3 regions of the Planococcus sp. BI3 genome follow, and region 2 is predicted to be linked to each of the others. Evidence: riboswitches for the same ligand, from Rfam matches in the RefSeq annotation. Region 2 holds a riboswitch; each other region holds the start of a gene.
What was found. Region 2 has a riboswitch for S-adenosylmethionine ahead of AC1MEO_RS16680 (methionine ABC transporter ATP-binding protein). Riboswitches for the same ligand answer to the same signal wherever they lie in the genome.
Positions count from the first base shown of each region.

Region 1: another riboswitch for S-adenosylmethionine. It lies ahead of sat (sulfate adenylyltransferase); the one in region 2 lies ahead of AC1MEO_RS16680 (methionine ABC transporter ATP-binding protein).
Region 3: another riboswitch for S-adenosylmethionine. It lies ahead of AC1MEO_RS06960 (methionine ABC transporter ATP-binding protein); the one in region 2 lies ahead of AC1MEO_RS16680 (methionine ABC transporter ATP-binding protein).

Region 1 covers NZ_CM155266.1:2,049,284-2,053,432, forward strand. The annotation lists gene AC1MEO_RS10175 (SLC13 family permease) at 1-500, opposite strand, end outside; gene sat (sulfate adenylyltransferase) at 519-1,682, opposite strand; SAM riboswitch class I at 1,817-1,923, opposite strand; gene AC1MEO_RS10185 (NAD(P)-binding protein) at 2,159-2,797, shown strand; gene xylF (D-xylose ABC transporter substrate-binding protein) at 2,843-3,907, opposite strand; gene AC1MEO_RS10195 (response regulator) at 3,897-4,149, opposite strand, start outside.
Region 2 covers NZ_CM155266.1:3,326,967-3,331,115, reverse strand. The annotation lists gene AC1MEO_RS16690 (O-acetylhomoserine aminocarboxypropyltransferase/cysteine synthase family protein) at 1-943, opposite strand, end outside; SAM riboswitch class I at 1,043-1,159, opposite strand; gene AC1MEO_RS16685 (glycerol-3-phosphate acyltransferase) at 1,292-1,933, shown strand; SAM riboswitch class I at 2,058-2,173, shown strand; gene AC1MEO_RS16680 (methionine ABC transporter ATP-binding protein) at 2,313-3,344, shown strand; gene AC1MEO_RS16675 (methionine ABC transporter permease) at 3,334-3,984, shown strand; gene AC1MEO_RS16670 (MetQ/NlpA family ABC transporter substrate-binding protein) at 4,024-4,149, shown strand, end outside.
Region 3 covers NZ_CM155266.1:1,365,193-1,369,341, reverse strand. The annotation lists gene AC1MEO_RS06985 (acyl-CoA dehydrogenase family protein) at 1-36, shown strand, start outside; gene AC1MEO_RS06980 (arsenate reductase family protein) at 145-498, shown strand; gene gcvH (glycine cleavage system protein GcvH) at 579-959, shown strand; gene AC1MEO_RS06970 (toprim domain-containing protein) at 1,155-1,493, shown strand; gene AC1MEO_RS06965 (thioredoxin family protein) at 1,499-1,825, shown strand; SAM riboswitch class I at 1,934-2,038, shown strand; gene AC1MEO_RS06960 (methionine ABC transporter ATP-binding protein) at 2,127-3,152, shown strand; gene AC1MEO_RS06955 (methionine ABC transporter permease) at 3,145-3,813, shown strand; gene AC1MEO_RS06950 (MetQ/NlpA family ABC transporter substrate-binding protein) at 3,864-4,149, shown strand, end outside.

The DNA.
Region 1 (4,149 bases), 1.3 Mb from region 2:
TAATCGATCAGCATGCCGTGGACCACCAGATTGGTGGAAGTTCCCATCAACGTGATGGTGCCTCCTAAAATCGTTACATACGATAAAGGAATCAACACCTTGGATGGTGCAATGTTCCGTTCTTCACACCATTTCTTCAATAGCGGCGTCAATGTCACAACGATAGGCGTATTGTTCAAGAAAGCCGAAAACAGCGGAAGCGGAAGAAAAATACGGAACAATGAACCCTTCAAGCTTTTGCCCTTGTTCAGCCAGCCAATCATCATCTGGTCGATCAGGCCATGTTTTTGTACGGTCCCGACAACGATGAACAATAAAGCAATGGTCAGCATTCCCGGATTGGAAAAGCCGCGCAATGCTTCTTCTGTCGTTAAAATCCCTGACAGCAGCAAAACCACCAATGCCGAGAAGACAATCATATCCGGACGGGCAACTTCAAACAGCAAGGCACTGACCATTCCAACGATGACAATTAGCACAAAAATCATTTCGACTGACATGGGCAACCATCCTTCAACTTAGTTACTTATTACGGTCTCCCGCAAGCCTTTGATGAGCACATCGGCCACTTCCGGACGGGAAAATTGTTTCGGGGGCTTCTCCCCGTTGCGAAGCAATTCACGCACTTTCGTGCCGCTCAAATGGACATGATTTTCTGCCGTATGCGGGCAGGTTTTCGCTGTTGCCATGTTTTCGCATGTATTGCAGTAGAACGAATGCTCGAACTTGAAAATCTGGATGCCCAGTTCATCTTCAAACTGGCTGATGAATTCCTGTGCTTCGTAGGTGCCATAATAATCGCCGACGCCTGCGTGGTCGCGGCCGACGATGAAATGCGTGCAGCCGTAATTTTTGCGGACGATGGCATGGAGCACCGCTTCTTTCGGTCCCGCGTAACGCATTGCCGCAGGATAGATGGCTAGGCGCGCACGGTCTGCAGGATAATAATGCTTCAAAATGACCTGGTAGCTTTCCATCCGCACAGCTGCTGAAATGTCATCGGATTTTGTTTCGCCCACCAGTGGGTTCAACAATAAGCCATCGACTACTTCCAATGCTGCTTTCTGAATGTATTCATGCGCGCGGTGCACCGGGTTGCGCGTCTGGAAACCGACAATCGTCTTCCACCCAAGATCTTTGAATAGCTGGCGCGTTTCTAACGGGTCCAGATGGAACTCCTCAAATTCGCTATGGTCCGGACGATTCAATAACGTGATCGGACCTGCCAGGTAAATATCACCGCGTTCGTATAGTTTTTTCACGCCTGCATGCGCTTCTTCTGTGGTCCCATAAATTTTTTCCGCTTCCAACCCTTTGTCGTAAGCGTATTTTTCCGTCAGTTGGAGCGTTCCGTAAATGACATCGTCTTCGCCTTTCAGCGCAATTTCGTCGCCGACCTGGTAGCTGGCTGCTTCTTCTTTGGTGACTGACAGTGTAATCGGCACACTCCACACCGTGCCGTTGCTGAGGCGCGATGTATGGACGACACTTTCGTAATCTTGTTGTCCAAGGAAACCGGTCAGCGGGCTGAAACCGCCGATGCCGATCAATTCCAAATCCGAAATCGCCCAATCTGATATGAATAAAGAAGAAAGCGTTTCTGCATTCTTTAATGCCGTTTCTCTTTCCGTGCCGGTCACCTGTCTGTTTACCAAATCTCCACCGTGTGCTTTACTCGTCATGTCATTACCTCCAAGGTTAGTTTTGAATTCTGCTGTCCATTTCGAAAGGGTTCTTAAACCAAATTTCCAAGGCGTTCAGACAAAAAGAAAAGGACCCTCTTCGCTAAGAAGAAGGTCCGGAAAAACAAACAATCTTCTTATCTTCTAGGCTAAGGAAAGCCTATTGGAGTTAGCACCGTTTCCTTAAAGGAGGGTTGCTGAGACATCAAAGGGCCAATCCCTCCGTCTCTCTTGATAAGAACGCGTATTCAATTTTTGAGCTGAATTGTTTGAAATATTTGATTTCACAAAGTATATAATAGACTATTCCGAGTGTCAAACTATGTTTTAGATTTTTTTTAGGTTTCTTTCCAGGAAAGCTGTCCTGCCAGAGGCTAGGGCAAGTAAAATTATTTGGATTGTTTGCTGAATGGTTGCTATTCAACGCAGATAGGAATATTTTTGATAGTATGAAGAGAGTTGAGGAGGCGGAGAAGATGACGGTGGTTCCCATCATGATTGAATTGGCAGAGAAAAAAGTGATTGTAGTGGGCGGCGGACGCATCGCTAAGCGAAAGCTGGACGCTTTATTGGACAGCGGAGCTTTGCTGACGGTAATCAGTCCGGCAGTGCTGCCAGAAATAGCCGGTTGGGCTGAAGAAGGAAGAATTAGATGGAAGCAAAAAAAATTCGACCTGAAAGAGGTCGAAGAGGCTTTCATGATGGTCATCGCTACCGACGATCCAGCTGTTAACGAGGCTGCCAAAAAAGCTGCACCTCCGCATTGTTTGGTGAATGCCTCCACTGCGGCAGAGTCTGGAAACATCCATTTCCCCGCCCATTTGAAAAGAGGCAAATTGAGCATCGCGATTGCAACGAACGGTGCCAGTCCCATGCTTGCTAAAAAAATCAAGCAGGATCTGCAGACCCAATTTGATGAACGCTACGAACAATATCTGGAATTTCTTTTTGAAGCCAGGCAGCTCTTGAAGCAAAGCGCGCTTTCCAAAAGCGCGAAAGAAGAATGCTTGCACGGCTTTTTGACTGAATCATTTTTGCAGGGGGAGGTCCAACAAGAGACACTCCGTGAATTGCGGCTGTTTGCCGACAAGGACAGCGATAACCAGCCGGATTAGAACCAAAAACTAAAGCTGTGGACTTCCTGGATGCTGGCTGAACCCTTAGTCATTCCCGGCTCCATAAATCTCCATACCCGTATGAAAACCATCAGCAATGACGGTGTCTCTCATGTTCTCGACCGTCACGGGAATCGGCTCCAACAGGATGGAAGGCACATCGATCTTGCCATTGTTAACATATTTAACAGTCGTGACATCTTCCCCCTCCGCCATTCTGACTGCCAAGGCAGCAGCTTGCTCCGTCAAAGTCTGAATGGGCTTATAGACCGTCATCGTCTGGGTGCCATTGACAACACGTTGTGCAGCAGCAAGTTCTGCATCCTGTCCCGCTACTGGGATTTTACCCGCTAATCCTTGTGCTTCTAAAGCTTGAATAACGCCTCCGGCAGTCGCATCATTGGCAGCGATGACCGCATCAATTTGATTGCCATTGGCTGCCAGTGCCTCCGTCATATTGAGAAAAGCCTTCTCGGGTGACCAATCTTCTGTCCATTGGTCATAAACGACTTTAATGTCTCCACGGTCAATGGCCGGCTGAAGTACATTGAATACGCCTTTTTTTATCAGATGAACATTATTGTCCGTCGTTGCCCCTCCGATATAGACGTAATTCCCTTTGGGCACCAACTCTAAAATTGCCTCCGCCTGCATTTCCCCCACCCGCTCGTTATCAAATGATACATAGAGATCGATATCCGCATTTTTCACCAGGCGGTCGTAGGCAATTACCTTAATGCCGGCACGATGCGCTTTATGGACAATAGCAGCTGTGGCTTCCGCATTATGCGGAACAATGACCAATAGGTCGATGCCTTGCTGGATCAACGTTTCAGCCTGGGTGAGCTGCAGTGCATCATTCCCATTGGCGGCCACAATCTCCACTTCTGCGCCCAAATCCTCTACGGCTTTCTTAAATAGCGCTTGGTCTTTCAACCAGCGTTCTTCCTTCAGCGTATCCATGGAAAATCCGATTTTGATGGGCTCCTTGCTTTCTGTATACTGTTTTTTTTCAGGCACTGCTTTGCCCACCGATTCGTCAGGTGCACAGGCTCCAAAAAACAGGCTGATGAATAAGACCAGCAATAGTTGAATTCTTTTATTCTTCACGCTGATCTTTCCTTTCCGTCAACAGCGTTCTGCGGTATTCCTTTGGAGATACATCGTTCATCTTCTTAAAGACCTTGCTGAAATAATTCGGCTCATGATAGCCAATTTCAAAGGCAATTTCCTTTAGGCTTTTCTTTGGATCACCCAATAGCTTTTTTGCTTTGTTTATTCGGCACGAGGTCAGAAAATCGATATAGTTGAAACCCAGTTTTTCTTTGAACATCTTGCTGAGGTAGATAGGG
Region 2 (4,149 bases):
CCCACTCGATTTGTGGATGCTGTTTTAGATAATCAGCAATAATCTGAGCGTTGCTGCTGTGTTTCGGAATGCGGAGATGCAAAGTCTCCAGACCCTGCAGCAAAGCATGAGCACTATCCGGACTCAATGAAGGGCCAAAATCCCGCAGCAGCTGCACACGCAGTTTTGTCGCAAACGCCGCATCCGGTACATCAATGCCATAACGCAGACCATGATAGCTCTCATCAGGCTGTGTATAATTCGGAAAACGTGGATTGTCCCAATTGAATTTCCCGGCATCCACTGCTACGCCGCCGATCGTCGTGCCATGGCCGCCAATCCACTTCGTAGCAGAATGAATGACCACATCCGCACCAAATTCTATCGGGTTGCTGCCGTATGGAGAAGCGAAGGTGTTGTCGATCAATAATGGAATTCCATTTTCATGGGCAATTGCTGCCACTTTTTCTACATCAAAGACATTCAGGCTTGGATTGCCGATAATTTCCCCGAAAAAGACCTTCGTTTTATCTGTGATTGCCGATTTGAAATTTTCCGGATCGGTAGCATCGACGAATTTTGTCGTGATGCCATAACGCGGCAAAGTATTCGCAAACAAATTGTACGTGCCCCCGTAAAGGCTGCTGTCTGCCACTATTTCGTCTCCGGCTTCAGCAATGTTCATAATTGAAAATGCAATGGCCGCCATTCCGGAAGATAAAGCAACTGCAGCAGTGCCGCCTTCCAATAATGCTACCCGTTGTTCAAATACATCGACAGTCGGATTCATGATGCGCGAGTAGATATTGCCAGTATCCTTGAGGCCAAAGAGATCTTGTGCATGCTGTGTATCTTTAAAAACATAGGAAGTTGTTTTATAAACAGGCACCCCTCTTGATCCAGTTGTTGGATCGGGCTGTTGTCCGCCATGCAATAATAAAGTTTCCGGTTTTAAGTTTGTCATTTTCCATTCCCCCTGAGTTTTATTGATAGATATTGTCGAAGAGGACAGCAAAAAGCCCCCTTCGCTTAAGAAGAGGGCCGTAAATTACGGAGTTTCCTCCTCTCATCTGTCAGAACCTTTCGTTCGGTTCTGTAGGAATTAGCACCTTTCCAGACAAAATCGTCTGTTGGTTGCCGGGCATCACAGGGCCTATCCCTCCGCCACTCTTGATAAGAGTATTTGATTTAGTTTTTCATCTTGTTGAGAAGTATAAAAACTTTGTCGCTTTTTGTCAAGTGGATTAGTCAAAAAATTTTGAAACCTTGTGCTGCTTCAAACGTTATCTTTTAATGTAGAGGAGGAGTCGGTATGTTTATCTGGATTTTGCTATTATTTATTATCTGCTATGTAATCGGCTGCTTTCATGGATCTCTCGCAGCTCAGGTTTTATCAGGGGTCAACGTCAAAAAGGAAGGTGTAAAAAATTCCGGCGCTTCCAATGCCGCCATCGTATTGGGCTGGAAATATGGGGTGCTTGTCGCTTTCATCGATATTTCCAAAGGATTTGCAGCTGTTGCAGGCTTGCGGCTTCTGCTGGATTCCAGCAGCCTTTCTCCCGAAATGTTCTGGACTTTGTTGTTCATCGCAGGTGCCGGCGTAATTTTTGGCCATAACTTCCCGTTCTATATGAATTTCAGCGGCGGCAAAGGGACCGCTTCGGTAATCGGCGTCATGCTGGCCCTCGATTGGAAGCTTGGACTGGTTGGACTGCTCTTGCTCATCGGCGTTTCACTGGCCACCGATTATTTGGTCATTGGCGTACTGGTCCTTTACGCGGTTTATTTCATCATTGCTTTCGGACCTGCTGTTGGGCCGTGGCCATTGCTGACAGCCCTGGCCTTATTCGCGATGGCGGTATGGAAGCATAGCGAAAACATTATTCGAATAAAGAATGGAAGCGAGAGCAAAGTATCCTCCATCTTCAAGAAGAAGCCTTCAAATCCTGTCTAATAGAGGATTTAAACTAATTATTGCTTTCATTTAAAAGATTGTGAAATAAATATCATAATTCCTCTTGACTTTTTTGTTATTTCACCATAAAGTAAGAACCACGAATCGAATAGCATACATCACTTTCTTATCAAGAGAAACCGAGGGACAGGCCCTGAGACGTTTCGGCAGCAGATTTGTTTAACCGCAAAAACTGTGCCAACTCCTGCAAATGCCGTTTGTGCATTTGGAAGATGAGAATTAGATGGTTTCAACAGGAGCCTTCTTTTTTCTTATGGATAAGAAAAAAGGGGGCTCTTTTTTGTCCATTATCTCAGGGAGAATGTGAGACACCATCGATTTGATAAGATCCATTACAGCATGAGGAGGTTCAATCACCATGATTCAATTCGAAGGCGTCGCCAAAACTTATCAATCAGGAAAACAGGAAATCTATGCCTTGAACGGCATTGACCTGACCGTCGAAACCGGCGAAATCTACGGGGTCATTGGCTTTAGCGGAGCCGGAAAAAGTTCACTGATCCGCACCGTGAATCTGCTCGAACGGCCTTCTGCAGGACGCGTGTTGATTCAGGGAAAAGACATTTCTACTTTATCCAGCAAAGAGATCCGCACCATCCGAAAAGATATCGGCATGATTTTCCAGCATTTCAACTTGCTGAATTCAAAAACCGTTTACCATAATGTGGCGATGCCGCTCTTGCTCGCGAAGACACCAAAAGCAGATATTGAAAAACAGGTAACCGACTTGCTGGACTTTGTCGGCCTGGCAGACCAGGCGCAAAAATATCCAGATCAACTGTCAGGCGGACAGAAACAACGGATCGGCATTGCCCGGGCGCTCGCGACTAATCCATCTGTTCTGTTGTGTGATGAAGCGACTTCGGCACTTGATCCGCAAACGACTAAATCGATTTTGGACCTGCTTCGCAAAATCAATAAGGAATACAACATCACGATTTTGCTCATCACTCATGAAATGGGCGTCATCCGGGAAATCTGCGACAAGGTGGCCGTTCTTGAAGCGGGGAAAGTCATCGAGCAAGGCAGCGTTTTCGATATTTTCTCGAACCCACAGCAACCAACCACCAAACGGTTTGTCCGCTCCGTCATGAATGACGAACTACCAGATTCGCTGCTGGCACAAATTCAGGCTGCCGAAAGCGATAATGCCATCTACCGCCTCCAGTTTACCGGCAGCTCCGTCGGCAAACCGTTCATGTCCCGTGTATCACGTGATTTCAAAGTTGATTTGAATGTGCTGTTCGGCAACATCACCGAGCTGCAAGGCGTCCCGTACGGCAACCTGATCGTGGAATTTTCCGGCGAGCCAAGTGAAATTGCACTGGCCTTGTCCTCCATCCGAGAAAGTGAAATCCACATAGAGGAGGTCAATAATTATGTCAGTTAACTACGAACAGATTTTAGAAGCTTTATGGGAAACCATCTACATGACCGGAGCTGCGTTCGGATTTTCTTTATTGATAGGCTTGCCTCTCGGCATCCTGCTTGTGGTGACACGCAAAGGGCATCTGCTGGAAAATGAACCGGTCTCCAAAGTGTTGAATATCGTCATCAATATTTTCCGTTCGGTTCCGTTCATCATTTTGATGGTTGCCATCATTCCGTTGACCCGCCTGATTGTCGGTACATCCATCGGAACCGCAGCCGCTATCGTTCCATTGGTCTTTTACGCCGGACCTTATATTGCACGATTAATTGAAAACTCCTTACTGGAAGTCGATAAAGGTGTCATCGAAGCAGCTCAAGCGATGGGCGCTTCGCCGATGCAGATCATTTTCCGCTTCCTGATTCCGGAGGCCTTGAGCTCGCTCGTGCTTGCCTTGACCATCGCAATCGTCGGCCTGATCGGTGCATCTGCCATGGCAGGTGCCATCGGAGGCGGCGGGCTTGGCGACTTGGCCATCACTTATGGTTATCAGCGCTTTGATACGCTCGTCATGTTCATTACCGTAGCGATTTTGGTCGTACTGGTCCAAGGCATTCAATCACTGGGCAATGCATTGTCGCGAACAGTACGGCGCAACTAAAAAATAACAACAACAGAGAAAAAACTGGAGGAATTACTTATGAAAAAACTTACAGCAACAGCATTACTGGCATTATCAGCGTTGTTTTTGGCAGCCTGCGGAGACGACAGCAGTTCAGAAGGAAATACGAAAGTGACACTTGGCATCAGCGGTTCTGATACAACC
Region 3 (4,149 bases), 1.9 Mb from region 2:
GTCAAGCTGATCGATGTCGAAAAATACATCGTTTAATGGATAATGGAAAACAGGCAAGCCCAGGTCTACCGGGTTTGCCTGTTTTTTTATTCGTCGACCAGAAGCTTTCTTTTTGGTAAGCTTAGAAAAAAAGGAGGCAGAAACGTGATTACTTATTATGGATACCCGAAATGTACAACATGCCGGAAAGCAAAAAGCTGGCTCGACAAAAATAACGTGGAATATAATGAAATACATATTGCAGAAAACCCGCCGACAAAAGAACAATTAGCTGAAATCTATGGGGCGAGTGGTTTGGAATTGAAGAAGTTCTTCAATACGAGCGGTCTTGTTTACCGTTCACTTGGATTAAAAGAGAAGCTGTCGAACATGACGGAAGAACAGCAATTGGAGCTTTTGGCTTCAGATGGCATGCTGATCAAACGGCCTCTGGCGTGGGACGGCAAAACGGTGACGCTCGGTTTTAAAGAAGCGGATTATCAAAACAGCTGGCTGTAAGAAATCGGCGTCATCTTGTATTTCGCAGCTGTTTATGTCAAACTGAATTTGAATAGACTACATAATTTGGAGGGGTCAAGATGAGCACACCAGCAGAACTTCGTTATTCAAAAGAACATGAATGGGTCAAGATCGAAGAGGGCAATGCGCGTATCGGAATTACTCATTTCGCACAGGCTGAATTGGGGGATATCGTTTTCGTCGAACTTCCACAGGTTGGAGACGAACTGAAAAAAGATCAACCTTTTGGCAGCGTTGAATCCGTTAAGACGGTTTCGGAATTGTATGCGCCAATCAGCGGAAAAGTAGTTGAAGTCAATTCTGAGCTTGAAGACAGCCCGGAATTCGTCAACGAGTCACCTTACGAGCAGGCTTGGATGGTGGTTATCGAAGCTCCTTCTGAAGAAGAAGTCAGTGCATTGATGACGGCAGACCAATACAAAGAAATGATCAACGAGTAAACTTCGGAAAGCGCCTGCATGTTGGCGCTTTTTTTTTATAGGTGCACGTTTCAGCTTGAAAGAAGCGCAGCCATTGACTTGCAGAAACGTGTTTTTGCAGGACCATCTTGTGGAATACAAAACTAGAAAGGGCATTTGTCCGGCTTGTAATAGATGACATCTTTTCTTATACTATTTTCGATGGGGTGAGTGTTTATGGGAAAGGTGATTGTGGTGGAAGGGATCAGCGACAAGTCGAGGATTGCACCGCTCATTGCAGAACCCGTGACGATTCTTTGCACAAATGGTACAGTAAGTGCATCGCGACTTGAAGAATTATTGCTGCCATACGAAGGCCAGGACATCATCATATTAGTGGATGCAGACCCTTCAGGAGAAAAATTGCGGAAGCTGGTCAAACGCGAGTTCCCCGAAGCCCGGCATTTCTATGTCAACCGGAGCTATAAGGAAGTCGCAAAAACACCGCTCCGCATTCTGATGGATGTGCTGATCGCTGCGAATGTCCAGGTCAATAAGCTATTGATAGAGGGATGAAGAAGATGAAGGAATGGACTCATAAAGAATGGACCAAAGAAAAGAATACCAAACACATCACGGCCTTTTATTTGTACACGCCTATGTGTGGGACCTGTCAGGTGGCATCCAAAATGTTGTCTGTCGTTACAGAGCTGTTGCCGGATCTTCAAATCGGCAAAGCAAACTTGAATTACGTCCAGGAAATCGCCGGCCTGTATGAAGTGGAGAGTGTGCCGTGTCTGTTGATTACGGAGGATGGCAAACTAAAAGAAAAAATTTATGCCTTCAAATCGGTGCCTTATTTATATGGCAAGTTGAAATCTGTTGACGAATATAGCCGGTCGTGGTAAATTAAATTTCTGATAAGAAAAGAACAAGCACCATTTAATTGGAGTAAGCCTTGGAATTGACCTATAAGTTCAAACTTTCTTATGCTTTCAATTAATTTCATATCGAAACTCTTATTAAGAGTGGTGGAGGGAAGTGCCCTATGAAGCCCGGCAACCGTCATGAAAATGAAATGGTGCCAAATCACACGAAGCGAAAGCTTTGGAAGATGAGAGATTGGTTTCCGTATAATATACGTTTGCCCTTCTGCTCAGTTATGCGCGGAAGGGCTTTTTATTTTTAGGATTCAGGGGTGTTCAGAGAATGATTGAGTTAAAGAAAGTGACAAAAATATTCGATACAGGGAAAGCAGTTCTTACAGCTGTTGACCAGGTTGATTTATCCATTGCCGATGGAGAAATATTCGGCATCATCGGATATAGTGGAGCCGGTAAAAGCACATTGATCCGTTTGTTGAATGGGTTGGAAAAGCCGACTTCAGGTACGGTAGAAATTAATGGCAAGGTGATTACGTCCATTAAAGGCGCAGAATTGCGGAAGGCCCGTCAAAAGGTCAGCATGATATTCCAGCATTTCAACCTGCTGTGGTCCCGTACAGTCACAGAAAATATCGAATTTCCGCTTGAAATTGCCGGCGTGTCGAAACAACAGCGCGGTAAACGGGTTCAGGAACTGATTGAACTGGTCGGCTTGACCGGCCGTGAACATGCTTATCCATCCGAGCTTTCAGGAGGGCAGAAACAACGTGTCGGCATCGCCCGGGCGCTGGCAAACGATCCGGAAGTGCTGTTATGCGATGAAGCGACATCAGCTCTTGATCCGGAAACTACAGACGCCATTTTGGATCTGCTGGTGGATATCAACAAGCGATTGGGATTGACGATTGTCTTGATCACGCATGAAATGCACGTCATTCGAAAGATTTGCCACCGTGTGGCCGTCATGGAAGGCGGGCGGGTCGTTGAACTGGGTGATGTCCTGGAGGTTTTCCAATCGCCAAAAGAGGAGATCACTAAACGTTTTGTCGCACAGGTGACCGCCAGTGGTGATTCGCAGGAAACCATCAAAAATCTTCGGGAGTTATATCCGACAGGCGAATTGGTGAAGTTGATTTTTGTTGGTGAGCAAACCGAACAGCCAATCCTGACGAAATTGATCCGCAGCCATGCTGTGGAGGTCAATATTGTCCAAGGGAATATATCACATACCCAACGGGGGGCCTATGGAACATTGATTCTCCAGTTGAAAGGTTCTCCTGGAGAAATCGAAGAAGCACTGGCATTTCTTCGTTTAGAAGATGTTCAAGCGGAGGTGATGCACAATGATTGATTCTTTATTCCCGAATGTAGACTGGGACAATATGTGGGAAGCCACACTTGAAACACTCTATATGACGGCATTATCAACAGTATTTACGTTCGTTATCGGATTAGCCCTCGGCATCCTGTTGTTTTTGACGGCACCGAAACAATTATGGGCCAACAAAGTGGTCAATTGGCTGACAGGAGCATTCGTCAATATTTTCCGTTCGATTCCTTTTATTATCCTGATCATTCTTTTGATCCCGTTTACTCTATTCCTGATGGGCTCGATCCGGGGTCCTAACGCGGCATTGCCGGCATTGATCATCGGCTCGGCTCCATTTTACGCACGGATGGTTCTCATTGCATTGAAGGAAATCGACAAAGGCGTCCTTGAAGCAGCTCGGTCGATGGGCGCGACGACCGGCACTATCATCTGGAAGGTGCTGTTGCCTGAATCGAAACCGGCGTTGATTTCCGGTATCACGGTGACAGCCATTGCACTCGTCGGCTATACGGCCATGGCCGGCATCATAGGCGCTGGCGGCCTTGGGACATTGGCTTTCCTGGACGGCTTTCAACGCAGCCGTGAAGACGTTACATTGATGGCGACGATCTTGATCTTGATCATCGTCTTTATCATTCAATATATCGGGGATATAGTCACCACAAAAGCAGACAAACGGTAATAGCGGATTTTCCGTACTATATAAAACACATCATAAGGGAGAGATTGAACATGAAGAAATTTGTAGCAGGAACAGCATTAACGGCTTTGGTACTTGCAGGATGCGGCAATGGCGGGGCTAGTGAAGAAGAGTCTCAGACTTTGCGCGTAGGGGCTTCCAATGTGCCGCACGCTGAAATTTTAGAGCAGGCAAAGCCATTGCTTGAAGAACAGGGCATTACACTTGAAATCGAAACTTATCAGGATTACATCCTGCCGAATGAAGATTTAGAGTCTGGTGAAATCGACGCTAACTACTTCCAACACGTTCCTTATTTAGCATCACAAGTAGCAGATC